Regions from separate parts of the Actinoplanes sp. NBRC 101535 genome, predicted to be linked through region 1. Evidence: riboswitches for the same ligand, from Rfam matches in the RefSeq annotation. Region 1 holds a riboswitch; each other region holds the start of a gene.
The links. Region 1 has a riboswitch for S-adenosylmethionine ahead of thrC (threonine synthase). Riboswitches for the same ligand answer to the same signal wherever they lie in the genome.

Region 1 (9,542 bases):
GCTCTGACCGCACTCGCCGGTTGCAGCGACGACGAGGAGAAGGCGGCTCCGGCCGCGAGCAGCTCGGCCGCGGTCGCAGGCGCGGGTGACGCGTCGGCGGAGGCATCGGCGGTGCCGAAGGCCGAGCGCACCGAGCCGGGCGGGGAGGGCACCGGGACCGCGGGACGGTCGCCGTTCCAGATCGGTGCCGCCGGTCTCGGTCCGTACCAGGTGGACGAACTGCAGACCGACCTCGTCGAGGGTGAGATGCTCAGCAACCCGGCCGACGCGGCGGGCTGCACCACCGGCACCGGCTCGGAGATGTTCGGCTCGCCCACGGTGCTGCTGACCGGTGGCAAGGTGGTGCAGGTCAAGGGCACCGCCGCCACGCTGTCCACCGCGGAGGGTGTGAAGATCGGCGCGACCCTCGCCGAGGTGCAGGCGGCGTACCCGTCCGGCACGGCGGTCACCGCCGCGTCCGGCACCCAGGGGTGGAAGGTCGTCGAGGAGACCAACGCGCTGCTCTTCGAGATCACCGGCGACAAGGTGAGCGCTCTGGTCGGCGGTCTGGCCACGAGCGTCGACAAGACCTTCACCACCGGCCAGGGTTGCTGAGAGACAGCGTCGCCATCACTGAGAGCCGAGGTCAGGGCTGCTGAGAGCGTTCACAGCCGCTACTCAGCCGTGAGCGGATAGCGTGTCCGCCATGTCTGCCCTGTCCGCCGGGTTGCGGCGCATGCTGCCCCGGCCCACCCGGCGCCGGGCCCTCTCCGGCGCCGTCGCGCTCCTGATCATCGCCGGCGCTGCCGTCTGGGCCGTACGCCCGGAACGTGACCCCTGGACCGCGGAGGACCTGCGGCTCACCGTCCGTTCCGGGCCGGCCGACGACGAGCAGCTCGACCTCGACGCGCGGTTCTACCTGCCCCGGGACTCCTCCGGCAAGGTTCCGGCGGTGCTGCTCGCCCACGGGTTCGGCGGCACCAAGCAGTCGGTCCGGGACGAGGCCGAGAAGCTGGCCGAGCAGGGCTACGCGGTGCTGACCTGGACCGCCCGCGGTTTCGGCCGCAGCGGCGGGCAGATCCACCTGGACCACCCGGACTACGAGGTCAAGGACGCCCAGCGCCTGGTCGACTGGCTGGCGACCCGGGACGAGGTGGCCACCGACGCCGCCGGCGACCCCAAGGTCGGCGTGGTCGGCGGCTCGTACGGCGGGGCCCTCGCCCTGCTCCTGGCCGGCCAGGACCAGCGGGTCGACGCGATCGTCCCGTCGATCACCTGGAACGACCTGGGCCGGGCGTTCCTGCCGCAGTCCGCGGACACCACGGTGACCGGTGTGTTCAAGAAGGCCTGGGCCGGGATGTTCTTCGGCAACGGCGCGGCGACCGGCGAATCCGCGGTCACCAACCTGACCGGCGGCGGCGAGGAGGCGCCCGGCCCGGGCGGCGCCGGCACCGGCGGCGGCCCGGAGACGACCAACCCCGCCTGCGGACGGTTCTCCGAGGCGATCTGCGCGGCGTACCTGCAGATGGCCACCGCGGGCACCCCCGACGAGGCGACCCTGGCGCTGCTGGCGCAGTCCAGCCCGGCCGCCGTCCTCGACAAGATCAAAGCGCCGACGCTGCTGGTCCAGGGAGCCGTCGACAGCCTGTTCCCGCTCTCCGAGGCGGACGCCAACGCCCGTGGCATCGCCGCGACCGGCACCCCGGTCAAAGTCGCCTGGTTCACCGGCGGCCACGACGGCGGCACCGGACCGACCACCGACTCCGACCGGATCGAATACCTGACGGTCCAGTGGCTGAACCACTACCTCAAGGGTGACGGTGACGCGCCCGGCGACGACTTCACCTGGTCCCGGGTGGCCGGCTACAGCGCCACCGACCGCGGCCTGGTCACCAACGGCTACTCCGCGGGGGCGTACCCCGGACTGGGCGGCACCGGCTCCACCGAGGTGACCCTGACCGGTGAGGCGCAGCAGATCGCCAACCCGCCGAACGGCAACCCGGGCGCGATCTCCTCGCTGCCCGGCCTGACCAGCCGACTGTCCTCGCTGCTCAGCGGGGGTGTCGCCGCCGACGTGCCGGGGCAGAACGCGAGCTTCCCGTCCGCCGCGATCACCGGCGCGATCGAAGCGGGCGGCGCGCCCACGGTCCGCCTGCGGGTCGCCTCGCCGACCGGTGAGGCCACCGTCTTCGTCAAGCTGTACGACGTCGACCAGAACGGTGCGTCCACGCTCAGCGCGGGCCTGGTCGCCCCGGTCCGGCTCACCGGCCTGCCCGCCACCATCGACCAGGCGCAGCCGGTCACCGTGACCCTGCCGGCGATCGTCCGGCGGATCGAGGCCGGCCACACCCTGAAGGTCGTCGTCGCCACCAGCGACCAGGCCTACCTCACCCCGGCCGCCCCGGCCGTCTACGCCGTCGCGGTCGACCCCGTGCTGACCCTGCCGACGCTGGCCGGCACCCGGATCGCCGACGCCGGCACCATCTGGTGGTGGGTGCTCGCCGGCGTGGTCGGGGCGATCCTGCTCGGACTGGCCCTGATCCTGCTGATCCGCCACCTGCGGCAGCGCCGCCGGGAGAGCACCGTCACCGAGGAGTACGCGGACACCCCGCTCGCGGTGTTCGGGCTGCGCAAGGCGTACGGGGACGGCTTCGTGGCGGTCCAGGAGATCAGCTTCACGGTCCAGCGCGGCCAGGTCGTCGGCCTGCTCGGACCCAACGGCGCGGGCAAGACCACCACGCTGCGGGTGCTGATGGGCCTGACCCAGCCGACCAAGGGCGAGATCTACGTCTTCGGCCACCGTCTGGTTCCGGGCGCACCCATCCTGTCCCGGGTCGGCGCGCTCGTCGAGGGCCCCGGCTTCCTGCCGCACCTGAGCGGCTACGAGAACCTGAGGGCGTACTGGCGGGCCACCGGCCGGCCGTGGGAGGACGCCCGGTTCGACGAGGCGCTGGAGATCGCCGGACTGGGTGACTCGGTGCACCGCCGGACCCGCAAGTACAGCCACGGCATGCGGCAGCGTCTCGCCATCGCCCAGGCCATGCTCGGCCTGCCCGAACTGCTGGTGCTCGACGAGCCGACCGACGGGCTGGACCCGCCGCAGATCGCCGAGATGCGCCGGGTGTTGCAGCGGTACGCCACCGACGGCCGGGCGGTGCTGGTCTCCAGTCACCTGCTCGCCGAGGTGGAACAGACCTGCACGCACGCGGTGGTGGTCAACAAGGGCCGGATCGTGGCGTCCGGCCCGGTCGGCGACATCGTCGGCGACTCGCCGTCGGTGCAGGTCGACGTGACCGACGTGCCGGCCGCGACCCGGGTCCTGGAAGAGCTGGGCGTGACCACGCTCGGCACCGAGGGCACGAGCGGACTGATCGTGGACACCAACGGCACGCCTCGCTCCGAGGTGGTCGCCTCGCTGGTGGGCGCGGGCATCGGCGTGGAACGTCTGGTGCCGCGCCGGCGTCTCGAGGACGCGTTCCTGGCCCTGGTGGGCGACAATTCGCGGGGAAGTGGAGACCGATGAGCGCCTCGGCGGCGACCGGCTACAAGGCGTCACGCACCATGCCGATCTGGGCGGAGGTGCGGCGTCAGGCGTCCCGGCGGCGGACCCAGCTGGCCCTGGGCTTCATGGTGCTGCTGCCGGTGATCATCCTGCTGGCCTTCGAGTTCGACACCGACCGGCGCGACGACGACGGCGGTGGCGGCGGGGGCGCGTTCAGCAGCCTGGCCGACCTGGCCACCTCCGGCGGACTGAACTTCACCCTGTTCTGCCTGGCCGTCTCGTCGAGCTTCCTGCTGGTCGTGGTCGTGGCGTTGTGCTTCGGCGACACGGTCGCCAGCGAGGCCTCCTGGGGCAGCCTGCGATACCTGCTGGCGATTCCGGTGCCGCGGGCACGGCTGCTCGGCGTCAAGCTGATCGTGGCCGCCGGATACTCCCTGGTGGCGCTCTTCCTGCTGGCCGGAACCGGGATGCTGCTCGGCACGATCCGCTACGGCTGGGGTCCGCTGGGCAGCAGCATCGCGGCGGAGATCCCACCGGGTGAGGGTGTGCTGCGGCTGCTGGGCATCCTGGCGTACTTCGCGGTCACCCTGCTGGTCGTCGCGGGCCTGGCGTTCCTGCTGTCGGTGCTGACCGACGCGGCGCTGGGCGCGGTCGGCGGCGCGGTGCTGCTCTGGATCCTGTCCAGCATCCTGGACCAGATCGAGGCGCTCGGGACGATCCGCAACGCGCTGCCGTCGCACTACAACGACGCCTGGATGGGGCTGCTCTCCACCCCGATCCAGACCGAGGACCTGGCCAAGGGGGCGATCTCCGCGGTCGTCTACGCGACGATCTTCTGGTCGGTGGCGTTCTACCGCTTCACCCGCAAGGACGTCACCTCGTAAATGCGTTGACCCCGCGGTCCGGGACTTCGAAGATCGAGCGCGATGCCGAACTTCGAGATCCGGGCCGCGCGGTCCGGTGACGCCGCCGGGGTGGTCGCTCTCCGAGCCGAGATCCACCCTTATCTGGTACGCGGTGAGCACGCCACCAGGCACACCATCACCGCACCGCCGACGGCCGAGCAGTGGGGTTGTTTCGTGGCGGTCCGTGCCGGCGAGGTGGTCGGCTGGGTGGCCGGCCTGCGCAATCTGGGCTCCGCCGAACCGGACTTCGGCCAGATCCTCCAACTCCAGGTGCACCCGTCGTATCGGTGCCGGGGCATCGGCGGCGCCCTGTTCACCGCGGTCACCGATCATCTGCGTTCGATCGGCATCCGCCGCACGGCCGCGCTGACCACCCCGGAGGCGCTCGACTTCGCCCGCCGCCGCGGCTTGGAGCCGACCCGCGAGGTGCGCTACTCCGCCCTCGACCTGAGCCCCCTCGTCTCCCCGCCGGTGCCGCCCGTGGGGATCCGGCTCGTTCCGCTGATCGACATCTCCGCCCACGATCTGTATGCGGCCGACCGGCTGGCCACCGCCGACGAACCCGGTGACACGCCCACGGCTCCGATCCCGTTCGACTCGTGGCGGCAGGACGTCTGGGACAACCCTGATCTGGATCGGTCCGCGAGCACGGTTGCGATGGCCGGGGACGACCCGATCGGGTACTCCCTGATCCTGCGGGACGGTCACCGCGCCTGGTCCGACATGACCGCCACCGTTCCCGCGTTCCGGGGGCGTGGCGTGGCTCTGGCGGCGAAGACGGCGGCTCTGCTGCGGGCGGCCGAACACGGGGTGACGGTCGCCTACACCGCCAATGACGAGTCCAACGTCGCCATGCTCGCCGTCAACGCCCGTCTCGGCTACCGGCCGATCGCCCGCCAGTTCTCCGGCGTGATCACCCTCTAGTCAAGGTTCCTGCCCGGCATCCGCGTGGTGATGTGCGGCGCTGAGTGCGGCTGAGGTCACCATGCGGATGGGCTTCGTGCCCTTACCACGGAACGTGTCTGGGTTTTTCGGGCGTCACCACTCACGCAGGCCGCCCGGTGGCTCTCGCGGGTTGGACGCGTAGCGGCCAGCGGGAGTCGCCGGGCCCTCGGCGGGAGCGACGGTCTGTACCCACCACCCCGCTACGACATGGTTCTTAAGCTTTTGAAGTGTTTTGCTCGTATTTTGGCGCTGACCGTCGATAACTCGCTCACACCTCGGGAATCATCTTCGAGGATCCCGAGAGGGCGTCGTAAGGTGGCGGTAACAACTGAATACCTCATCCAGAGGGGCAGAGGGATACGGCCCGACGAAGCCCCGGCAACCACCGTGCATGTCTCGATGACGAGGCCGCGCGCGGCAGGTGCTAATTCCGTCCCCGTTTCGGCAGGTCGCCGCGGGGAAAGATGAGAGGGAAGGCCTCGATGACGTCTGCCGTCAGTGCACCTGTCTCCACCGAATCTCCGGCCCGTGGGCTGATCTGCCGCGCGTGTGGTGCCGAATACCCGCTCGCCGCGCAGCACGCTTGTTACGAATGTTTCGGCCCGCTCGAGGTCGCCTATGACGAGGCGGCGCTCGCGCGGGTGACCCGGGCCCAGATCGAGGCGGGTCCGCAGAACATCTGGCGCTACGCCGGGCTGCTTCCGGCCGGGCAGAACCCGGACACCCGGGTGACGCTCGACCCCGGTCTGACCCCGCTGGTCGCCGCGCCCGCGCTGGCCGAGGCGATCGGTCTGAGCGCGCCGCTGTGGGTGAAGGACGACTCGCAGAACCCGACGCACTCGTTCAAGGACCGGGTCGTGTCGGTGGCGCTGACCGCCGCCAAGGAGCTGGGCTTCAAGCGGTTCTCGTGCGCCTCGACGGGCAATCTGGCCAACTCGGTCGCCGCCCACGCGGCCCGGGCCGGGGTGCCGAGCATCGTCTTCATCCCCTCCGACCTGGAGCAGGGCAAGATCATCACCACCGCGGTGTACGGGGGTGAGCTGGTCGCGATCGAAGGTTCCTACGACGACGTCAACCGGCTCTGCAGTGAGCTCGTGGAGACCGACGAGTTCGAGGACACCGCGTTCGTGAACGTGAACGTCCGTCCGTTCTACGCCGAGGGCTCCAAGACCCTGGGGTACGAGGTCGCCGAGCAGCTGGGCTGGCGCATCCCGGCCCAGGTCGTCATCCCGATGGCGTCCGGTGAACTGCTCACCAAGGTGGACAAGGCGTTCAGCGAGCTGGTCGAGATCGGACTGGCCACGGCGCCCGAGGGCGGCTGGACCGTGTTCGGTGCGCAGTCCGAGGGCTGTAACCCGATCGCCGTCGCCCTGCACGCCGACACCGATGTGATCACCCCAGTGAAGCCGACCGGCATCGCCAAGTCGCTCAACATCGGCGACCCGGCGGCCGGCCCGTACGCGATCGAAGCCGTCAAGCGCACCGGCGGCTGGATGGACTACGCGAACGACGACGAGATCCGCGACGGCATCCGGCTGCTGGCCGAGACGACCGGCGTGTTCGCCGAGACCGCCGGCGGCACCACGGTGGCGGTGCTCAAGAAGCTGGTGGCGAGCGGCAGGCTGGACCCGTCGAAGGAGACGGTGGTCTACAACACCGGCGAGGGCCTGAAGACGCTCGACGCGGTGGCCGGCCAGGTTGGACCCACCCACACCATCAAGCCGTCGCTGCGCGGCGCCCGCGAGGCCGGACTGCTGGGATAGCTGTCCGTAATCGGTGTCCTGCCGGTTGTTGAAGATTCCCTCCTTCGAGGACTTGCGGGGCGTCTAGAAAAACGTGCAAGATGCATGCGCGGGAGGACGCGACGCCGTACGAGGCCCCTCACCTGAGCTTGGCGACAATCTCGAGGGACCCAACGACCCAGTGCTGACCCAATGGCTACGTGCCAGGAGGTGCTGTGCGTCCGTCCTCCCGACCAAACTTCAGCCATGTGCGCAGCGGCAGATCCTCGGGATAACCGCCCTCGCGCAGGCCGGCCCGCTTCTCGAAGACGTTCCGGGCGCCGAACGACGGCGTGACGCAGATCGAATACCCGCAGGCCAGCCAATAGGCCGGCCAGAACAGTGGGCCCAGGATCGCGTACTGGGCCGTGTGGTGGGTCTCGTGGGCCAGCAGGGCGGATCGTCTGTCGTCCAGCAGCCACTCGGCGCTGTGCCTCGTGATGATCACTGAGCCGACCGTGAAGCAGGATGCCGCGGGCGTCCGGAAGCGGTAGTTCTCGGCGATCAGGATGCCGTCCGGGGCCCTTCGGATCCGTGAACCGGCGGCGACGGCGATCAGTAGGCCGGCGGCGGTGGTGCCGTTCAAGGTGTTGACCACGCTTCTGAGGCGATTTTTCATGCTTTACGGCGCATTTGTAGCTCGGTGAGCTCCGGGACGGTCGGGTGCGGCAGGCGGACACCGGTGTCGGCGAAACCCAGTTTCTCGTACGCCCGGACGGCCCGGTCGTTGCCGACCACCACCTCGAGCATCAGCTCGTCACGCCCGGACGCCACCGACCAGTCGGCCACCGCGTCGACCATCTGCGCCAGCACCTTGCCACCCCGGTAGGCCGGGGTGAGGTAGACCGCGAAGACCACCGTGCAGCCCGGCTCGTCGGCCAGGGTGGTGCCGCCGGCGTGCCCGATCAGCGGGCCGCCCGGGTCGGCGATGAACTGTGCCGTCCCCGATCCGAAGGCCGCCTGCACGATCCGCTGCCGGTAACTCTCGTGCGGCCGGGCCGCGGCCTGGGCGAGCGTCTCCAGGAACGCGAGCGGACTGTCCGCGAGCATCTCCAGGCGCAGGGCTCGCATCCGTCCCGCGTCCTCCGGGGTGACCCGCCGAACCGTCCAGTTGTCCATACCGTACTCACTACCGCTCCCAGTGCCGGGCGGCAACCAGGTTGACGTAAACCGAACTTTTCCCGCCCCTGTTCGGAGGGCGTCGCACGCCTGAGCTGGGCGTTCAAGATCTTTGCAGGGAAACCGAACACGGCTCGCGAGTTTCGCGGGAAGATGGGCTTCCTTGCACTCGGCCTGGGGGAGTGCTAAACAAGTGATTGGCACTCGCGCCACGTGAGTGCCAGCAGGTCGGGACGGTGGGGTTCCGTCCGGGGCGTTGCCATCGGCGCTTCGGCACGAAACCGGTCGTCGCGGGCTTTCCGGCTCGGCCTGAGGACGTCACATCGCCAGGTGGTGACGTCCACAGACGTTCCTCAACATGCGGAGAGCGGGGCCGAACAGGTCCGGCTGCCGCGGGATGTCCGGGAGGACAACGCCGTATGGCCAAGATCATCGCATTCGACGAGGAGGCTCGTCGGGGCCTCGAGCGCGGCATGAACCAGCTTGCCGACGCCGTCAAGGTGACGCTCGGCCCCAAGGGCCGCAACGTCGTCCTCGAGAAGAAGTGGGGCGCCCCCACGATCACCAACGATGGTGTGTCCATCGCCAAGGAGATCGAGCTCGAGGACACCTTCGAGAAGATCGGCGCCGAGCTGGTCAAGGAGGTCGCCAAGAAGACCGACGACGTGGCCGGTGACGGCACGACGACCGCGACCGTCCTGGCGCAGGCGCTGGTCCGTGAGGGCCTGCGCAACGTCGCCGCCGGCGCCAACCCGATGGCCCTGAAGCGGGGCATCGAGGCCGCCGTGGCGAGCGTCTCCGAGGGCCTGTCGCAGCTGGCGAAGGACGTGGAGACCAAGGAGCAGATCGCCTCCACCGCCTCCATCTCCGCCGGTGACTCCACGGTCGGCGAGATCATCGCCGAGGCCATGGACAAGGTCGGCAAGGAAGGCGTCATCACCGTCGAGGAGAGCAACACCTTCGGTCTCGAGCTCGAGCTCACCGAGGGCATGCGCTTCGACAAGGGCTTCGTCTCGGCGTACTTCATGACCGACGCGGAGCGTATGGAGGCCGTCTTCGACGACCCCTACATCCTGATCGCCAACAGCAAGATCTCCGCGGTCAAGGACCTGCTGCCCGTCCTCGAGAAGGTCATGCAGTCGGGCAAGCCGCTGATCATCATCGCCGAGGACGTCGAGGGCGAGGCCCTGGCGACCCTGGTGGTCAACAAGGTCCGTGGCACCTTCAAGTCCGTCGCCGTCAAGGCCCCGGGCTTCGGTGACCGCCGCAAGGCCATGCTGGAGGACATCGCCATCCTGACCGGTGGCGCCG
Region 2 (9,542 bases), on a different contig from region 1:
GGCGGGCCCGTCCACCCGTGAGTTCGACCTGGCGTTCACCGCCCTGTCGTGGGTGCCGCTCTACACCCCGCCGGCGGCCGCGGTCCTCGGCTTCCACGAGCCCGGCGACCGGTCCCGGCGGCTGCACCTGCTGCTCGACGCGTACGGATACTCCGGTGACCGGCCGGCCCTCAGCGCCGTGCTGATCCGGCGGGCCCGGCGGCAGGCCGCGGTGATGCGCAGCATGGCCGACGCGGGTGATCCGGCCGCCATCGCGCTGCTGCCGGTCGCCGACAACCTGGAACGCTCCGCCGCCGACCTGGAAGCCCTGCCGGCCGCCTTCTGGCACCGGTGACCCGGATGTCCACGGTCGACACCGCCGGCCTGCTGGCCGCCTACGACGCGCGGATGCGGATGCCGTCGGGCGCGGCACCGCCGGGGCTGGTCTACGAGCGGGACGGTCCGCTGCTGCGCATCGTCGGCGGGCCGGTGGGGCGGATCCGGGCGCCACGCGACGTCGGCGTCACCGGCGCCGCCCTCGACCGCCTCATCATCCGCCAACGCGACTACTTCCGGGACCGCGGCGAAGGCGTCGAGTGGAAACTGCGCTCCCATGACCTGCCCGCCGACCTGCCCGGACGGCTGACCGCGGCCGGTGCCGTCGCGGCCGGGCCGTCGGCTGTGCTCCTCGGGTACGCCGACGAGGTGGCCACCGTGCCGGTGCTGCCCGACGGGGTGACGCTGCGGCGCGTGACCGGCGACGACGACCTGCGCCGCGTCGCCGACCACCAGACCCGGGTGTGGGGGTTCGACTGCTCGTGGGTCGCGGCGGATCTGAGCGCCCGGATCGCGTCGGCGCCCGGCGAGGTGACCGTCCTGGTCGCGGAGGTCGACGGTCACCTGGTCTGTACGGCCTGGTCGGTGTACGAGCCGGGCACCGAGTTCGTCGCCCTGCTCGGCGGCACGACCGTGCCGCGGTGGCGGGGGCGTGGCCTCTATCGCGCGCTGCTCGCGGCCCGGGCCCGCGAGGCCGCCGACCGCGGATTCCCGCTGCTGCACGTGGACGCGTCGTCGGACAGCGCGCCGATCCTGCGGCGGTGCGGCTTCCACGAGATCACCACGTCCACCCACTACGAGTGGGCCGTGCACTGAGCCCGGTGCATTCGTCGCCGGTTGGTCGATGGGGTTCAGGTCGGCCGCCACCAGCCCCGGAGACGAGGGTTCCCCGCATGTCGTCGCCGAGGTCGCCGACCTGCCGTGATCGCGGGTCCGGGCAGGGTGCTGCGCCCCAGCAACTTGCGTGGACGGTGCCCGAGTGGGCGGTCAATGCGGTCGCAGGTGTTGCCCGTGGCCCGCTAACCTCATGCGGTGATCACCCTGACGCCGGTGGTGGAGCGATGGTTCGCCGACTGCCCGTTCTGGCCGGCCGAGCAGACCGGCTTCACCGTCGCGGTTCCGCGCACGCCGACGTCGCAGCAGGTGGGGGCGGTGGTCTGGGCGTTGATCGGCCGCGCTGTGACCGCCGATGATGTCTCGATCACCGCGGCGAACGCCGCCGAGGCGATCGACGGGTATCTGGCCTGTGCCGACGAGGATTACGCGCCGGGTGGGTTGCGGGTGCGCGACGGTGACGTCGTCATCGACCCCGGCTGCTGCGTCGGCCTCGACGAATGGCGCGACTGGCTGCGCGTGATCGACGGCGCGGTGATCGACCTCGGCCATGACCCGGATCCGCTGATCGAGCACCGAGGGCCGGTGATCCGAGTGTGGAAGGACTGCGGCCAACGGTCCTTCGGGCAGGTTCCCGGCCCGGACGAACCACATGTGGACGTCCCGCGCCACGTTCTGCCGAACTTGCTGGGCGCGGTTCAGCAGGATCTCGCCGGTTTCCTGACCGCCCTGCGTCCCTGGGTGCAGGGCATCCGCGCCGATCTGGCGGATCCGCTGGTGGCGGCCGTGGACCGGCGCCTGCAGATCAGCGCGCCTCTCGGCATCTGATCGACTTCCTCACGTCTGGCGGACACCTTCCCGTCGGTTCGCCCCGGTAGAACTTGAAGGGTCAACGAGCGGAAGGGGCGGAATGTATCTGTCGGACGGGGCGCGACGTGCGCGCCGAGTGGCCTGGCTCGCGGCCGCCGTGGTCTGGGCCGGCCTGTTGCTGCTGCCGTGGTGGCCGATGGACTTCGGCGACCCGTACTTCATGCAGTATCGCCTCGATGCGATCGAACGCTACCGGGAGTACGGCGACGACTGGTGGGACGTGGTTCCCTACGGCTACTACCAGGCGGGATATCTGCTTCACATGGCGGCCGTGGTCGCGATGCCGCTGCTGGTGGCGCGGCGTGGCTGGCATTGGCCGGCCGGCATCGTGGTGCTGCTGGCCAGCGTGTGGGAGTTCATCGCGGTGGTGCCGTACAGCCTGATCAATACGACAGTGGTCCCGTACCTGCCGATGGTTGCCGGAGCGGCGCTGATGGCATCGTGGTTGATCGTCCGCAACGGCGTCGAGGACAGCGTCATGGCTCCGGCGAGGGGCTGACCGCACCCGGTTTTCGCGGCGCCGTCCCGTCCCGGCGTCGCTCCGTCCCGGCGCCGTCCCGTCCCGCTGGCGGGCCGACGCCGGCTGCTCGCCGGCGGGTAGGTGAGTCGCGATTGATCAACACCGTGTCGTGGGTGACGAGCCGGCCTGCGAGCTACCCCGCAAGGCGGTCAGTCGTCGCCTTATGGCTGCCGGGCGGAGTTGAGCGTGGCGGGCCGTCGCCCATGGCACTGCCCGCCACGCTCGGCCGACCACCGATGACGGCTCGGAATCGCCAGCCGTCGTTTGCGGTCGTTTTCGGCTCACGGATGGACCACGGCTGACGGCTGAGTCGGGCGAGCCGTCGACCACGGCTGCCCGCAGGGCGAAACGCAGCCGCCGGCGACGGCCCGGGGGTTGCCGGCCGTCGGTCATGGTCGTCTTCGGCTCATCGACGGACCGTGGCCGACGGCCGGGCATTCCGGGCGTCTTCGACCTGGCGCTGTTCACGTTCGGGCCGTCCGGTCCGCCGCCGATGACGGCCTCCGCGCTACCGCGGTCTTGGCCGACGTGCGGAGTGTGCCAGGGTGGAGGAGACCCGGATCGGTTCGCCGCCGAGCGATGAGTTCTGACGCCGTCGGGGGTCTGAAATCCGGAGGCCGATGGCGGCACGACGTGAAGTCGCGGTTCGGTGTCCGGCTTTTCGAACTCGTGACGAAAGGTTGCGGAATGACGGTTATCGCCAGCTTCTGTATGTCGCTGGACGGCTTTGTGGCTCGTCCGGACAACAGTGTGGGCCCCCTGTTCGACTGGTATTCCCGTGGTGATGTCGAGGTGCCGATGGCCGGCTACCCGATCACCTTCCGGGTCTCCGCGGCCAGCGCGGACTACCTGCGCGCCCAGACCGACCTGGCCCGGAGCAGTGCCTTCGTGTGCGGCCGCCGGGTCTTCGACCACACGGGCGGGTGGGGTGGCAACCCGCCCGGCAACGGCCGCGCGTTCGTGATGACCCACCGCGAACCTCCCGCGGACTGGCCGGCTGAGCGGCTCGCACCGTTCACTTTCGTCCCCGACGGTGTCGAGAGCGCGATCAACCAGGCCAAGGCTGCCGGAGACGGCAACGTCAGCGTGTCCGGCCCCGCGGTCGCCCAGCAGTGCCTCAACGCCGGGCTGTTGGACGAGATCCGCATCGACCTGGTGCCGGTGTTCCTCGGCGAGGGGATCCCTTACTTCGCGAACATCGACAACGACGGCGCCGAACTCGAACGCGTCGAGGTCGTCGAAGGTGACGGCGTCACACACCTGCGGTATCGCGTGCATTACCGCTGACCGGGGACCCTGGTGATGAACGGTTTCGTGACCGGCAGCCCCTACCCGACCGCCCTACCCGGCCGGCCTTGCCTGAGGCGGTTGGGCCAGGCGCAGCAGGTCGTCGCCCTCGGCGCGGTACATCAGCTTCGACGGCATGTGCAGGTCGCCCAGGCGGCGATAGAAGCGGCGCGCCTCGACGTTGTCGGCGTCGGTCGACCATTCCATGCGGCTGCAGCCGGTGCCGACCGCTATGGCGCCGAGCCGGGCCATCAGGGCGGTGCCGACGCCGTGTCTGCGGAACGGCTCGCGGACGTACAACTCCTTCAGGAACAGCGACTTGGTGATCCCGGCGGCCGGCCACAGGAAGCTGTAGCTGGCGAAGCCGCGGACCACGCCGTCACCGTCGGCGGCCAGCAGCACCCGGGCGGCGGGTCCGTCGCTGAACAGCAGGGAGGCGATCTGGCGTTCCCACTCGTCGCGGGGTGGGAGTTCGTCGGCGCCGTAGAAGCGTTCCACCTCGGCCAGCAGTGCGGCCACGGCCGGGAGGTCGTCGGCGGTCGCATGCCGGTAGCGGTTCACCGAAGATCCCGAGGCAGATCAAGAGCAGTCCATGATGGTACGAGACGCCGACGCGTACCGTGGCTGCGGCGCGGGTGCGGGAGTTGCCGGTCGGGTTCCACAGCTTCCAGGATGGCCGCCGGATGCGGTGGCGGGCCGTCGCCGGGCCGGTCGACACCGATCGTGGCGCCACCGAGGGAGAGTGGCTCGGCCGGGTGTGCGGGCAGCACCGCCGGGCGTGCGGGCACCAGCACCGGGTGTGTCCTCCGGCCGCCCACCTGCCGGGTCAACACGACACGAGGTGGGCTGCCAGACGGTGACGCAGATGGGCGCGGCAGGTCGGCCACTCCGCCGCGATGATCGAGAACATCGCGGAGTCGCGGAGCAGGCCCTCCTCGCCCGGCGCCCACGACCGGGACCAGCGCCGCAGGACGCCCTCGAAGGTGGCGCCGGTCGCGGCCAGGGCGGCCCGGGCCCGGGCGTTACGGGCGTCCGTCTTCAGGTCGACGCGTTGCACGTTCCACTGTTCGAAGGCGTTCGTGAACAGCAGCAGTTTGGCCTCGGCGTTGATGCCGGTGCCCTGCGCGGAGGCGGACAGCCAGGTGAAGCCGACCTCGACGGCGACCAGGTCGCCGGTGTCCGGCTGGTAGCGCGGATCCCAGTAGGCGGTGGCACCGACGGCCCGGCCGGTCGCCGCGGAGATCTGTGCGTACGGGGCGAGCCGCCCGGTCGCGGCGCGCCCGAGTTGTTCGTCGATGTAGGCGTACACCTGGGCGGGGGTGGGCACCCAGGTCCACCCGTAGGAGTCGCGGTTCTCGGCGACGGCGGCCCGCAGGTCGGGGGCGTGCCGGTGGGCGAGCGGTTCGAGGCGGACGAGGGCGCCGTCGAGGGCAGGGCCGGGCAGGATCACGCGAACTCCAGGGTCGTCGCTTGTCCGGCGGGGCTGCCGGACCTGGTCATCACCCGGAGCACCCACCCACGACAGGGGTTGCCGGCCAGCAAGCCGGGGCTTGACGCTGGCACTCGTGACCCGCCAGACCCTACCGGACGGGGATGGGGCGTGTTCAGCGCGTACACCCGAACGAGATTTTAATGATTCGGTCTGATATTTCGGGCAATGGCCGGAAATAGGGTCGGCATCGAGTACGCCTACGCTGGCACCGTGTTCGCTTATGAAACAGGTTCGGGTACGCCGCTGGTGCTGCTGCACGGATTCGGCCTGGACCATCGCAGCCTGCTGCCGCTGGAGCCGACGTTCACGGGTTCGGGGTGGCGGCGTGTCTACCTCGACCTGCCCGGCGCGACCGGAACCCCGGCAGGGGATGTGACCAGCTCGCAGCAGGTCGCCGACGCGGTCGTGGACGAGATCCGCGCGCGTCTCGGCGACACGCCGTTCGCCGTGCTGGGCTGCTCGTTCGGCGCGATGATCGCCCGCCACGTCGCGCACGAGCTCCGCCCGCAGGTCCTCGGGCTCGCCACCCTGGTCGGCGTCTTCGTCGCCCGGCGCAGCGAACGGACCCTGCCACCCCGGACGGTGCTGCGAACCGATCCGGAGATCGAACCGCTGCTCGGTGCGTCCATCGGCCACTACCGGGAGGACGCCGTGGTGGAGTCCACGGACGACGCGGAGACGTTCCTGAAATACCTGCTGCCGGGCATCGACGGCGCCGACCAGGAGGCGCTGGCACGGATCGCGCACGACTACACCCTGGACCGGGAACCCGAGGACGCCCACCCCGAGCCTTTCACGCAGCCGGCCCTGCACGTCACCGGCCGGCAGGACGACGTGGTCGGTTACGCCGACGCGTGGCGCCGCGTCGAGCACTATCCGCGGGCGTCGTTCGCGACCCTGGACGCCGCCGGTCACAACCTCGTCTCCGAACAGGGCGGCCTGTGCTCGGCCCTGATCGCCGACTGGCTGCGCCGCATGAGGGGTCACGTCTCGAGCAACTGCCGGACGATGTAGCCGCCGACGGAGGCCGCGGCTACCAGGAACGACACGCCCACCGCGGTGGTGGCCGCGCGCCGGGCCCGTTTGCCGAGCCAGGCGGCCATGACCAGCCCACCGCCGAACGGCAGCCCGAACTTCAGGAGAAGCTCGCCCGCCATGGTGAGCGCCTCCAGAGCGCCGAGGCCGATCGACACTGCCATGACGGCCAGGCCGCCGACCAGCAACCGGGCGCGGAGAGGGCGCCAGGCTTGCCACCCCCGCCGCGGTTCCCGCCAGAGCAGGGCGAGGGCCACACACGTGGCGACGGTGCCGACCAGAGCGAGGATGGCCGACTGCGCCACCCAGTCCGCCATCTCGGTCTGGGTCGGGGTGATGGCGTCCGCGCCGGCGGCGTTGAACACGTCGCGGATGCCCACCGTGCCGTGTCCGGCCAGGTGAGCGGCGCACACCGTGACCGCCGCCGCCGTGGGCCGTCGCAAGCCGGGGAACAGCGCCACCGTCAGGCCGCCGCCGATCAGGCCCAGAACACCGAGCCAGAGTACGGACGACCAGTACGGCTCGGGGGCCAGGAACAGGACGGCGGCGGCTGGTACCGCGCAGAGCACGAGCACGGCTCCCGCCACGGTGGTCGTGACACGACGTTGCATGCCATCCTCAACGCGTCACCTCGTGACGGGTGTCGTCCGGTCCCCGAGGATGGCATCGTCCCTTTCGGGTAGTTCGGGAACGGCCAGCTACAAATGGCACGGTCCCGAAACGTCAGCGGGACGAGGCCGCCAAAACCTGCGTGGCGCGGTCGGCCACGGTCGCGTCGACGACCAGGTCGTAGTGGTCCGGGCGGAGCCGGCCCGGCACACCGGCGGGGCGGCGGCCCAGCGCCATGCCGTACCCGATCAGGCCGATCGCAGCACCCGAGGCGGTGCCGGTGGCGGCGGCGGCCAGGGCGATCCGGGTGTCGTCGTCGTGGTTCGGCACCACCAGCTCGAAGGAGGTCAGCAGGTGCCCGACCAGGATGCCGACGAGCAGCCCGAGCAGTCCGCCCCGCACGGCCGGCCGGCGGGCGGTGACGGCGGGCGCCTCGTGGCTGCCGCAGGCGACGATGGTGGCGCTGTCCTGCGGGATGCCGCCCTCGGTGAGCCGGGCGGACGCCCGCGCGGCGGTGGAGAAGTCGGCCGCGGTGGCGACGACGCGGCGCGGGCCGTCGGTGTCGTGGTTCATGAGCACTCCTTCCGGCTGCCTGAGTGTCCATTCGTACCCGGATTCGCGGCCATCGCCATCGGGAGCAGCGGAAACGTCATGTGAGTGACATATTGTGACGGAGCACGTCGAATTCGCAGCCGGGCGCGTCCGGGTCGAAGCCGTGTTCGATCAGCCAGCGCGACGCGGTCAGGCTGCGCAGGGCCCACCAGGCGCGGATCACCTCCCGGTCGGCGCCGGGGCCGTACCCGGTGAGTAGGTCGTCCAGGCGTTCCTCGTGGCCGAGGGTGAGGATGGCGAGGTCGAACATGGCGTCGCCGGGGGCCGCCTCGGACCAGTCGATGACCCCGGTGACCTGGTCGCCGTCGACGAACACGTGGGTGATCTGCAGGTCGCCGTGGACGAACACCGGCTGCCACGGCCGGAGTGCGGCCTCGGCGATCGCCCGGTTGTGCCGGATCACCTCGGTGGGCAGCACGGCGTTGGCGAGCAGCCACGCGCATTCGGTGTCGAGTTCCGCCGCCACGTCGTCGAGCCGGGTGCCCGGCCAGGGCGGCAGGGGCGCGTCGTGCAGCGTGCGGACGGCGGCGCCCGTGGCGGCCCACGCCGCCGGTGACGCGGGGGACGGTTCGCCGAGGACGCCGAGCGCGGTGCCGGGGACGGCGGCGACGGCGAGCACGGGTGGCTGGTGCCAGAGGACCGGCGGGGTCGGGATCGGCGCCATGGCCATCGCGCGGACCTCGACGGCGGCGTGCGCCGGATCGCCGTCGACCTTCAGGAACACGTCGCCGACGCGCAGCGTGGCCCGCTGCCGGTGGGCGACGACGACCTCCACCTCGTCCATACCGCCATGATGGCCGGGCCGTCCGCCGGCCGCACGCCGTTATCGGCGGTGCCAGGAGCGCAGAGCGGTGGCCGCGTCCTCGGGGGAGAGGCCACCCCGTTCGACGTGGAGGTTCTGCAGGAACCGGATCGCGGCGCCGACCTCACGCCCGGGCGGGATGCCGAGGATCCGCATGACGTCCGCCCCGGTGAGGGGCACCGGAACGCCGGGCAGCCGGCTGTACACGGCGCGTTCGGCTGCCACGCGTTCGGCAGCAGCCCGCTCGGCCGCCCGTTCGGCCTCCCGCGCCGTGTTCCAGTCGTCCCACGTCGCGTACTGCCGGGCCTCCAGAGAGTACGGCCGCCAGTCCTCGTGCTCGCGTTCGTCGCCGAACCCCACCTCGTCGAACAGGTCGAGATGGCCGGATTCCACGACGACACCGAGCCGGGCCAGCACGGCGTTGACCGGCCACTCGTGCCGGGGACCGGTGAAGTCCCGGGTGTACGACGGACCCCAGATCCGCCGTCCGTCGCGCCACAGCGACGCGGTCTGGTCCCCGTCGCCCCCGGAGAAGTCCACCTCGACCTGACCGATCAGCGCGGCGTGCGACCACTCGGCCATCGCCTCTTCCGGGTACGCCCCGCGGCTCTGCGACACCAGCCAGGAGGGGAACGGGACGAAGCCCATCCGCTGCCGGAGCGGGACGACCGACGGCCGGACCTCCTCCGGGACGACGCTCCGGAGCAGGTCGAACGGGCCTACTGCCGCATTCAGGCGATAGGACATCGGGCCTCCACGGGTACGCGTTCGCGACGACCGTTCTGACCGGCGTGCATGTCGCGGTGTACGGCTGGAACACTTGCGCGATGATCACGACGATAGCGGCGGGTCTCCTGTTGTCGGCACTGGCGTCGCCGGACTCCGTCTGCGGGGTCGGCGACGACCGGTTGCGGGAGATGTCCGGGCTGGTCACGATCGCCGACGGCTATGTGACGGTCAACGACAGCACGACCAAGAACAAGCGCCGGGACATCTTCTTCCTGGACGCCGACTGCGAGGTGGAGCGGACGGTGGCGTACCCGTCGAAGCCGGTCGACACCGAGGACCTGGCGGTGGCGCCGGACGGCACCCTGTGGGTGGCTGACATCGGCGACAACGACGCGGCCCGCGCGACCGTCGGGCTGTGGCGGCTGGCACCGGGCGCC
Region 3 (9,542 bases), on a different contig from region 1:
GTCAGCCACAGCACCGCCGAGATGATCGACGCTTTGCGCTTGTCCTCGGCCAGTCCGGCGACGAACGAGCGGTCCAGCTTGACGATGTCCGCGGGCAGGGACTTGAGCCAGGTCAGCGAGCTGTAACCGGTGCCGAAGTCGTCCAGGGCGATGCGGACGCCGAGGTTCTTGAGGGCTTCCAGGCGTTCGCTGACGTCGACCGTCGAGGACAGCAGCGCGGTCTCGGTGATCTCCAGGACCAGCCGGGACGGGTCGAACCCGGGGATCCCGGCGAGCAGGTTCGCCACCACCGGCACGAAGTCCGGCTCGGCCAGCTGGCGGGGGCTGACGTTGACCGACACGTACCCGAGGTCCTCGGACCAGCGCAGCAGGTGCGCGACGGCCTCCCGCAGCACGTGCTCGCCGAGCGGCACGATCAGGCCGGTCTCCTCGGCCGCGCCGATGAAGTGGAACGGGCTGAGGATCCTGCCGTCCGGGGTACGCATCCGCACCAGCGCCTCGGCGCCGATGATCTCGCCAGTGACCGTGGAGACGACCGGCTGGAACCACAGCGGCAACGATTCGCGCATGTCGTCGGCGAGGGCGGTCCGCAGCCGGGCCTCGGCGGCGATCCGCTCCTGGACGGGCACCCGCAGTTCGTCGGTGAACACCTGCAGCCGGTTGCCGCCGGCGCGTTTGGCCGCGTACATGGCGGTGTCGGCGGCCAGCACCACTTCCTCGGCGGGCAGCGGCCCGGAGGCGGTCGTGACGCCGACGCTGAGCGCGATCGGCTGTTCGCCGCCGGGCACCTGCAGCGGCTCGGCCAGCGAGGCGAGGATGCCGTTGCCGACGCGCAGGCCGATGCCGGCCGGCCCGGCCACCGCCACGATGAACTCGTCGCCGCCGAGCCGGGCGGTCAGCGCGCCGACCGGGACGACCGAGGTGAGCCGCAGCGCCAGGGCCCGCAGCACGTCGTCGCCGGTGGTGTGCCCGGTCGCGTCGTTGATCGACTTGAAGCGGTCGACGTCGAGGTAGATCACACTGACCGGTTCGGCGCTCTCGGCGAGCAGCAGGCTCAGGTCGTGTTCGAAGGCCTTGCGGGAGAGCAGCCCGGTGAGCGAGTCGTGGCGGACCTGATGGCGCAGCTCCGCCTCGTGGTTGCGGACCGACGTGACGTCGAGCAGGTGCACGAAGGTCAGTTTGAGCTCGCCGTCACGGTCGTACAGGTTCGTGCTGTGGATCTGCACCCAGATCAGGGAGCCGTCGTCGTCGCGGCGGTACTGCCGGGTCAGGGTGAGCGGGTCCTCGGACTCGCGGATCGTGTCGTACATCGACTGGACGCCGTCCTCGACCGCCTTGATCGGCAGGTCGGCGACGGTGAACCCGGACGGCAGCACGTCCGGCAGCCGCAGCCACTCCCGGTAGGCGCCGTTGGTCCGCAGCAGCCGGCCGTCCGGGGCGATCATCACCATCGGCACGGGCGTCTCGTCGAACGACACGCTCAGCTGGGCCTGGCTCTCGTCCAGGTTCTCCTGGGCGCGTTCCTCCTCGGCCTCGGTCAGGCTCCACTGGACGACCTGGAAGCCGGCCGCGAAGAGCACCGCGGCACCGTGCAGCAGGGCCCAGGTGAACGGGTGGTTCTGGGCACTGCTGTGGTCGTACGTGTGCTCGCTGACGAGCACCCCGAACACCGAGTGGTGCAGGGTGGTGGCGATCAGGAACACGCCGAACGGCGCCCAGTCGCGGTACAGCGCGAGCGCCGCCACCGCGACGAAGAACGAGAAGTGCGATTCGGTCAGACCGCCGCTGAGCGAGACGAAACCGCCACACGCCACCGCGTAGCCCAGCGCGACCGCGACCGACCGTAACCGGCGGGACCAGGACCGGGTTCCCACCAGCACGGACGTGAGGATGAGGCCGTCGGTGACCAGCAGGGTGGGGCCGGTGTCGGGACGGAACGCGCCGAACACCGTGAGGATCACCATGATGACGGCGAGCAGCACCGTCAGCAGCCGGTGCCGGCGTGCCCAGTCCTCGTCCCGAAGCCCGCCGCCGACCGGGAGCCTGTCCCACAGCCACGTCATCCACCCCGCCACGATTGTCTCTTCGGCGGGTTCGGCGGCCAGGGAAGGCCAACACGGGTAGCGGATCAGGTGCGAAGGACCGCCGCGAGGCCTGCGACGAAGCGGTCCACGTCCTCGACGTCGCTGCCGATGCCGAAACTGGCCCGCAGGAGCCCGGTCGCGCCGTCACCACAACTGCCCGTCGTGGCACTCCCGGTCAGCCGCCGCACCAGCGGGTGGGCACAGAACTGACCGGCGCGGACCCCGATCCCGTGATCCCGGCCCAGGCGCAGCGCCACGTCGGCCGGGTCGTGGCCGGGCAGGGCCAGCGAGACGATGCCGACCCGGGGCTGGTCCGGGCCGAAGACGCTGACCTCGACCGCGCCGGGCACCCCGGCCAGGCCCTCCCGCAGCCGGGTCAGCAGGGCCTGCTCGTGGGCGTGCAGGGCGTCCCGGTCGGCGGCGGCCAGGGCCTCGGCGACGGCCGCGATGGCCACCGCGCCGAGCAGGTTCGGGGTGCCGCCCTCGTGCCGGGCCGCGCCGGTCGCCCAGGTCAGCTCGCCGGGGACGTCACCGACGACGGCGCTGGCGCCACCACCGGCGAGGTACGGCTCGGCGGCGTCCAGCCAGTCGGCGCGGCCGGCCAGCACACCGGCACCGAACGGGGCGTACAGCTTGTGGCCGGAGAACGCGAGGTAGTCGGCGCCCAACTCGTCCAGGTCGACGGCCCGGTGCGGGGCCAGCTGGGCGGCGTCGACGACCACCCGGACGCCGTGGGCGTGCGCGACGTCGGCCAGCTCACGGACCGGCCAGACCTCCCCGGTCACGTTGCTCGCACCGGTCACGGTGAGCACGGCCGGACCGGTGACGGTGGCCAGCGCCGCGGTGAGCAGCGTGACCGCCTCCGCGGGCGACGACGGGGTGGGCAGCCGCACCGGGTTCGGCCAGGGCAGCAGGTTCGCGTGGTGCTCGCCGGAGAACTGGAGTGTCGTGGTCCCGGCCGGCAGTGCCCGGGCCAGCAGGTTGAGCGCGTCCGTGGTGTTCCGGGTGAAGATCACCGTGTCGCCGGGGCGGGCGCCGACGAACTCGGCGACCACGTCGCGGGCCAGCTCGTACGCCAGGGTGGAGGCCTGGGACCGCACCCCGGTGCCCCGGTGCACGCTGCCGTAGCGCGGCAGCAGGTCCTGCACCGCGTCGGCGGCTGCCCGCACACAGGGGGCGGACGCGGCGTAGTCGAGGTGCACGAAACGCGTGAGCTCGCCGGACGGCAGAGCGACCTTCAGATCTTCACCGATGACATCCAACAATGGCATGACCGCGCCTCCACGGGTTCGCCTCTTGCCGGCATCGGGCGATGCGCGGCCCGGTCTTCACCCGGGGCACCCCATCGCGAACTGCAAGGGTTGCCGGCCAGCAAGCCGGGGCTTTCCGCTGGCACTCATGACCTGGCGACGACCGTAGCAGACGTGTATTACCCCCTCAACAAGTAGTGATTAGGCTCAACGCATGACGATCACGTTCCAGCAGGAGTGGGAGACGTGGCACGACGCCCACGAGCAGCGGCGTGCCTCCCCGCACGGTTTTCTCGCCATCACCGGTCTGCACTGGCTGACGGAGACCCCGCAGCGGTTCGACGGAGTGCCGGGGTCGTGGAGCACCGGGCCGTCCGGGCCCGCGGTGACGCTGGACGATGGTGAGGAGATCATCGTCGACGGCAGTCCGGTGTCGGGCAGCTTCGCCTTCGGCAAGATTCCCGACAAAGGCGACGTCACGGTTGAATACGGAAATATCCGGATTGAGGTGGCAAGTCGTGGTGGGTTCGACGTGGTTCGCCCCCGCGATCCCGCCGGCCCGGTCCTGAAGGCCTACGACGGCACCCCGGCCTATCCCGCAGACGAGAAGTGGGTCATCTCCGGGGATTTCCGGGCGTTTGACGAACCGCGCCCCTACCCCGTCGGTTCCGTGGCCGAAGGCATCGAACACGTCTACGAATCCCCCGGCGTGATCACCTTCACCGTCGACGGCGTCGACCACGAGCTGGTCGCCTTCAACGGGCACACCCCGGGCACCCTCTCGGTGCTGTTCACCGACGAGACCTCGGGCGTCACCACCTACGCCGCGAACCGCAGCGTCCAGGTCGCCGCCCCGGCCGCCGACGGCACCGTGACGGTGGACTTCAACCGGGCCACCAATCTGCCGTGCGCGTACACCGAATTCGCGACCTGCCCGCTGCCCCCGCAGGGCAACCGGCTGCCGATCGCGGTGGAGGCGGGCGAGAAGAAGCCGAGTTAGCCTGCCTCGGTGGAGGAACTCGTCGCACCCGCGGTGGAGCTGATCGGCATCCGCTCCACCGCGGACCGTCCCGCCGACCTGCGGCACGCCCTCGACCTGGTGCTCGACCTCGTCGGGCCGGGTTTCGACACCCGGCACTTCGTCGCGAACGGCAAACCCAGCGCGCTGCTGACCACCGGCGACCGGCCGCAGGTCATCCTGAACGCGCACCTGGACGTGGTACCCGGCAAACCGTCCCAGTTCGCCGCCCGTCGCGACGGCGACCGCCTCTACGGGCGCGGCGCCCAGGACATGAAGGTCGCCGCGCTGGTGATGGCCACGGTGTTCCGCGACGTGGCCCGCACCCTGCCCTACCCGGTCGGGTTGCAGCTGGTCACCGACGAGGAGGTGGGCGGTTTCGACGGCACCGGCCACCAGGTCGCCGCGGGTGTCACCGCCCGGTTCGTGGTGATCGGCGAGCAGAGCGCGCTGCGGGTGGTGGCCGCCTCCAAGGGCATCCTGCGGGCCCGGCTGACCGCGACCGGTCGCACGGCCCACGCCGCGTACCCGTGGCTCGGCGAGAACGCCCTGCTCACCGTGGTGGACGCGGTCAGCCGGGTGGTCGCGCGCTATCCAGTTCCGGACGCCGAGGCCTGGACCACCACGGTCAACGTCGCTTCCATCACGACGTCGAACACGGCCGCGAACATCGTGCCCGCCGACGCACAGGCCTGGCTCGACGTCCGCTTCCCGCCGCACGACACCGACTTCACCGGCCGTGAACCCGCCGAGATCGTCGCCCACCTCGCCGCGATCACCGGGCCGGCGGTGGACGTCACGATCGAGGGGCTGGGCGCGCCGCACTATGCGAATCCGGACAGCGCCCCGGTCCGGCTCCTGCAGCAGGCCGCGCAGTCCGTCGGCTACGACGGCTCCCTGCTGCGCAAACACGGCGCGGCGGACGGCCGGTTCTACTCGGCGCGCGGTGTGGACGCGTGCATCTTCGGTCCGGCCGGCGACGGACAGCACGGCCCGCACGAATACGTCGACCTGCGGTCACTGCGCCCTTACCACGACGCGCTGCGCACGTTCCTGCTCTCGTGGGGGTACGCGTGAAGCGGCGTCCCCCTTCGACCCGCAATCCGACCGTCCCGGGTTCGCCTACCGCACCCCGCAATCCGGGCGTCCCGGGCTCACCTCCGGAACCGTTCCGCACTGGGTCGCCGCCGCTGACGGTTCAGGATCGGCGCTCGCCGGGGCGGACCCGGCCGGTCTCGTAGGACCAGACGACCAGCTGCGCCCGGTCCCGCAGGTCCAGTTTGGCGAGCACCCGCGTGACGTGCGTCTTCACCGTCGCCGGGCTGATCGCGAGCGCCGCCCCGATCTCGTCGTTGGACAGTCCGGTCGCGACCAGGGCGGCGATCTCGTCCTCCCGCGGTGTCAACCGTCCCGCCCCGGCCGCCGGCACCGGGGACGCCGGGACGGGACGGCGGGTGAACTCCGCGATCAGCCGCCGGGTCACCGACGGCGCGAGCAGGGCGTCGCCGGCCGCCACCACCCGGACGCCGCGGATCAGGTCGACCGGTTCGATGTCCTTCACCAGGAAACCGCTGGCGCCGCCGCGCAGCGCCCCGTACACGTACTCGTCGTGATCAAAAGTGGTCAGGATGACCACCTTGACGGCGGTCAGGCGCGGATCCGTGACGATGCGCCGGGTCGCCTCGAGGCCGTCCAGCACCGGCATCCGCACGTCCATCAGCACCACGTCCGGTCGTTCCCGCAGCGTCAGGTCCACCGCCGCCGCGCCGTCCCCGGCCTCGGCCACCACCGCGATGTCGTCCTCGCCGCCGAGGATCGACCGGAATCCCGCCCGCACGAGCGTCTGATCGTCCGCCAGCAGCACCCGGATCACGACGCCTCCACCGGCGACACGGGCAGTACCGCGTGCACCCGGAATCCACCACCGGCCACCGGTTCCGCGGTCAACCGGCCACCCAACGCCACCGCGCGTTCCGTCATCCCCCGGATCCCGTTCCCCGCCCCGACATGACCGCCGGCCGCCGTCCCGTTGTCGACGATCTCCACCTCCAGCGCTCCCCCGGCCAGCCGCACCGACACCACCGCCTCGGTCGCCGCCGCGTGCCGCCGGACGTTCGTCAGCGACTCCTGCACGATCCGGTATCCGGCCGACTCCACCGCCGGGGGAAGCGGCCCGGGCGGGAGTGCGGTCACGCGTACCCGAAGATCAGAAGCCTGCGCCGCAGCGACCAGACCGGCCACCGCGGCCAGCGACGGCGCCACCGGCTCAGCCCCGTCCACCTGTCGCAACACGCCCAGCACCGTGCGCATGTCGCGCAGCGCCTCCCTACTCGCCGCGCGGATGGTCTCCAGCGCCGCGAAGGCGGTGTCCGGATCACGGCGGTGCAACGCGGCCCCGGCCTGCACGGTGATCAGCGAGATCTGGTGGGCGGCCACGTCGTGCAGTTCGCGGGCGATCCGCAGCCGTTCCTCGAGGACCGCCTCGCCGGCTCTCCGGCCGGCCGCGTCGATCCGTTCCTGTCGGTCCCGCCACAACTCGCCCACCACGACCGCGGCCAGCAGCACCACTCCGAGGCCGGCATGGTCCTCGATCCGAGCATGGCGGCCGACCGCCAGAAACGCCGCGAGAATCAGCGCGACCGCCACGATCGCCGTCGGCCGACGGCAATATCGAGCGACGCCCGCCACTGCGATGAGCAGCGCGATCCCCATCGGGGAGTCCGGGAATCCGCCCGGGTAGTAGCCGAGCGCGCACCCCGCCGTCACCACCAGCGTGAGCACCGGATAACGCCGCCGAAGCGCCAGGACGGCACCACTGACAACGACGAGCGGCCACCCGAACGGCCACATCTCCGGAAACGCTCCGGCCACCCAGACGACGTCCAGCACGACGACCGCGACAGGCAGCAACACCCCTGGAGGGTACGCGAGAAGCGCACTCCCCCGGCCGCCCTGCGCCTTTCGGCGTACCCGATTCGCAAAAGCGCAGCTCAGCCCGGCCGGGTTTATCCCCGATGTGCCGATGACGAATGCCGCACACGATGAACCGACACCTTCGCGGACGGGGATTCCTTGATGAAACGACGCAGTGTGCTGCTGCTCGGCACGTTAGGACTGGCAGCGTGTTCCGCGGAACCGCCACCGCACGAACCCACCTATACGAATCGCCTTCGGATCCCCCCGCTTGCCGATTCCCGAAAATCCGCGGACGGTGCGACGGAGTTCGCTCTGGAATTGCGGGCGGACGGCCGTTCCTCCTTTCTTCCCGGCACGGTGACCACGACGTGGGGAATCAACGGCGCCTATCTCGGACCGGTGATCCGGGCGACCCGCGGCGACCGGGTCCGCATGATCGTGACGAACCGGCTGCCCGAGGTGTCGACGCTGCACTGGCACGGCATGCGGCTGCCGGCCCGGATGGACGGCGGGCCGCACCAGACGATCGCGACCGGGGCGACCTGGCAGCCGGAGTGGACGATCGAGCAGGCGGCCGCCACCACCTGGTTCCATCCGCATCCGCACGAGCGGACGGCGATGCACGTCTACCGCGGGCTGGCCGGCCTCTTCCTGATCGACGAGCCGGGCGGCCCGGACCTGCCGGACCGGTACGGCGTCGACGACATCCCGCTGATCATCCAGGACAAGCGGTTCTCGGCGGACGGGGCGCTCGTCGAGGGCGGCGTGGAGAGCGGCACGTTCGGTTTCCTCGGCAACCGGATCCTGATCAACGGAACGTACGACCCGTTCTTCGAGGCGCGGACGTCACTGGTCCGGTTCCGCCTGCTCAACGCGTCGAACGCCCGCGTGTACCGGGTCGGGTTCACGGACGGGAGACCGGTCCGGGTGATCGCCGGTGATCTGGGGCTGCTGGAACGCCCGGTGGACGTGGACCGGGTCAAGCTGAGTCCCGGCGAGCGGGCCGAGATCGTGGTCGCCGTGCGGCCCGGCGAGCAGCTGCTCCTCGATTCCCGGGGCGAGGACAGCAGCACCGCGAACGACATCGAGGAGGAGGACTTCCCGCTGCTGAAGGTGGTCGGCGCCGCGACCCTGGCCGCATCGGCGGCCCTGCTCGAGTCGCTCGGCGGCGCGCCCGCCACTCCGCCGCCGGCCGGTGCCCGCGTGCGGCGGTTCGTCCTGTCCGGTTCGGAGATCAACGACCGGGACATGGACCTGTCCCGCATCGACGAGGTGGTCCCGGCCGGCGCCCACGAGATCTGGGAACTGGACAACACCACCTATGCCCACAACTTCCACATCCACGAGGTGCCGTTCCGCATCCTGGACGTCGACGGGACGCCGCCGCCGGAGTATCAGCGCGGCCCGAAGGACACGGTCTTCGTCCCGAAGAAGGCGACGGTCCGGCTGTCGGCGCGGTTCGGGACGCACACGGACGCGGTCACCCCGTACATGTACCACTGCCACATCCTGCGTCACGAGGACAAGGGGATGATGGGCCAGTTCGTCGTGGTCGCGCCCGGCACCGAAGACCGGGTGTCCCGCTCACTCCCGGTCGCGCACACCCATCACGACTGAGCCGACAGCGCGGGCAGCGGCTCCCGGCGCCGGTCGCCCAGCGCCGCCGCCAGGGCCGCGGTGGCCTGGAGCAGCGCCAGCACGGCCAGCGCGACCAGGCTCGCCGTCCACGATCCGGTGCGGTCGGCCAGCACCCCGGCCAGCACCGGGCCACCCGCCGCCAGCAGGTAACCGAGGCTCTGCGCCATCCCGGACAGCCGGGTCGTCTCCCCCGAGGTGCGGCCGCCGATGCTGATCAGCGTCAGCGCCGCCACCAGGGCCGCGCCCTGACCCCACCCTGCCACGATCACCCAGAGCACCGCCAGCGACGGCACCGTCAGCAGCCCGGCGACCGCCACCACCAGCGGCACGCTCGACAGCACCGCGCCGGCCACCCGGGTGCCGGTCCGGCGCAGCAGCAGCGGAATCACCAGCCCGCCCACGATGCCCATGCCCTGGTACAGGAAGAGGTGCACGCCGGCGGTCCGCTGCGACACCCCGCCCGCCACCTCGATCGTCGGCAGCCAGGTCACCATGATGTAGAACGTGGTCGACTGCAGCCCCATGAACGCGGTCAACAGCCAGGCATGCCCCTGCCGCCAGACACTCCCGCTCTCCGTTGCACTCACCCTGGGCGTTTCCGAAGAATCAGATTTTGTACGCGGAAACCACACGCCC

Region 2: linked by a shared signal. The riboswitch ahead of QSK32_RS40525 (GNAT family N-acetyltransferase) and the one ahead of thrC (threonine synthase) in region 1 are both predicted to bind S-adenosylmethionine.
Region 3: linked by a shared signal. The riboswitch ahead of QSK32_RS34850 (aminotransferase class V-fold PLP-dependent enzyme) and the one ahead of thrC (threonine synthase) in region 1 are both predicted to bind S-adenosylmethionine.

The regions. Positions count from the first base shown of each region.
Region 1 is NZ_BSSY01000026.1:38,908-48,449, reverse strand. Features, by position in the region: gene QSK32_RS41610 (hypothetical protein) at 1-594, shown strand, start outside; gene QSK32_RS41605 (alpha/beta fold hydrolase) at 686-3,502, shown strand; gene QSK32_RS41600 (ABC transporter permease) at 3,499-4,365, shown strand; gene QSK32_RS41595 (GNAT family N-acetyltransferase) at 4,408-5,310, shown strand; SAM riboswitch class I at 5,666-5,802, shown strand; gene thrC (threonine synthase) at 5,814-7,094, shown strand; gene QSK32_RS41585 (hypothetical protein) at 7,270-7,710, opposite strand; gene QSK32_RS41580 (GNAT family N-acetyltransferase) at 7,728-8,231, opposite strand; gene groL (chaperonin GroEL) at 8,651-9,542, shown strand, end outside.
Region 2 is NZ_BSSY01000024.1:64,439-73,980, forward strand. Features, by position in the region: gene QSK32_RS40495 (phosphotransferase) at 1-334, shown strand, start outside; gene QSK32_RS40500 (GNAT family N-acetyltransferase) at 340-1,131, shown strand; gene QSK32_RS40505 (hypothetical protein) at 1,348-1,977, shown strand; gene QSK32_RS40510 (hypothetical protein) at 2,096-2,518, shown strand; gene QSK32_RS40515 (dihydrofolate reductase family protein) at 3,227-3,826, shown strand; gene QSK32_RS40520 (GNAT family N-acetyltransferase) at 3,881-4,387, opposite strand; gene QSK32_RS40525 (GNAT family N-acetyltransferase) at 4,653-5,276, opposite strand; SAM riboswitch class IV at 5,288-5,397, opposite strand; gene QSK32_RS40530 (alpha/beta fold hydrolase) at 5,529-6,332, shown strand; gene QSK32_RS40535 (hypothetical protein) at 6,302-6,964, opposite strand; gene QSK32_RS40540 (hypothetical protein) at 7,077-7,535, opposite strand; gene QSK32_RS40545 (phosphotransferase family protein) at 7,612-8,358, opposite strand; gene QSK32_RS40550 (hypothetical protein) at 8,398-9,123, opposite strand; gene QSK32_RS40555 (hypothetical protein) at 9,204-9,542, shown strand, end outside.
Region 3 is NZ_BSSY01000017.1:27,422-36,963, reverse strand. Features, by position in the region: gene QSK32_RS34855 (putative bifunctional diguanylate cyclase/phosphodiesterase) at 1-2,063, opposite strand, end outside; gene QSK32_RS34850 (aminotransferase class V-fold PLP-dependent enzyme) at 2,129-3,355, opposite strand; SAM riboswitch class IV at 3,372-3,488, opposite strand; gene QSK32_RS34845 (DUF1684 domain-containing protein) at 3,549-4,334, shown strand; gene QSK32_RS34840 (M20 family metallopeptidase) at 4,344-5,429, shown strand; gene QSK32_RS34835 (response regulator) at 5,551-6,225, opposite strand; gene QSK32_RS34830 (sensor histidine kinase) at 6,222-7,265, opposite strand; gene QSK32_RS34825 (multicopper oxidase family protein) at 7,428-8,885, shown strand; gene QSK32_RS34820 (MFS transporter) at 8,876-9,542, opposite strand, start outside.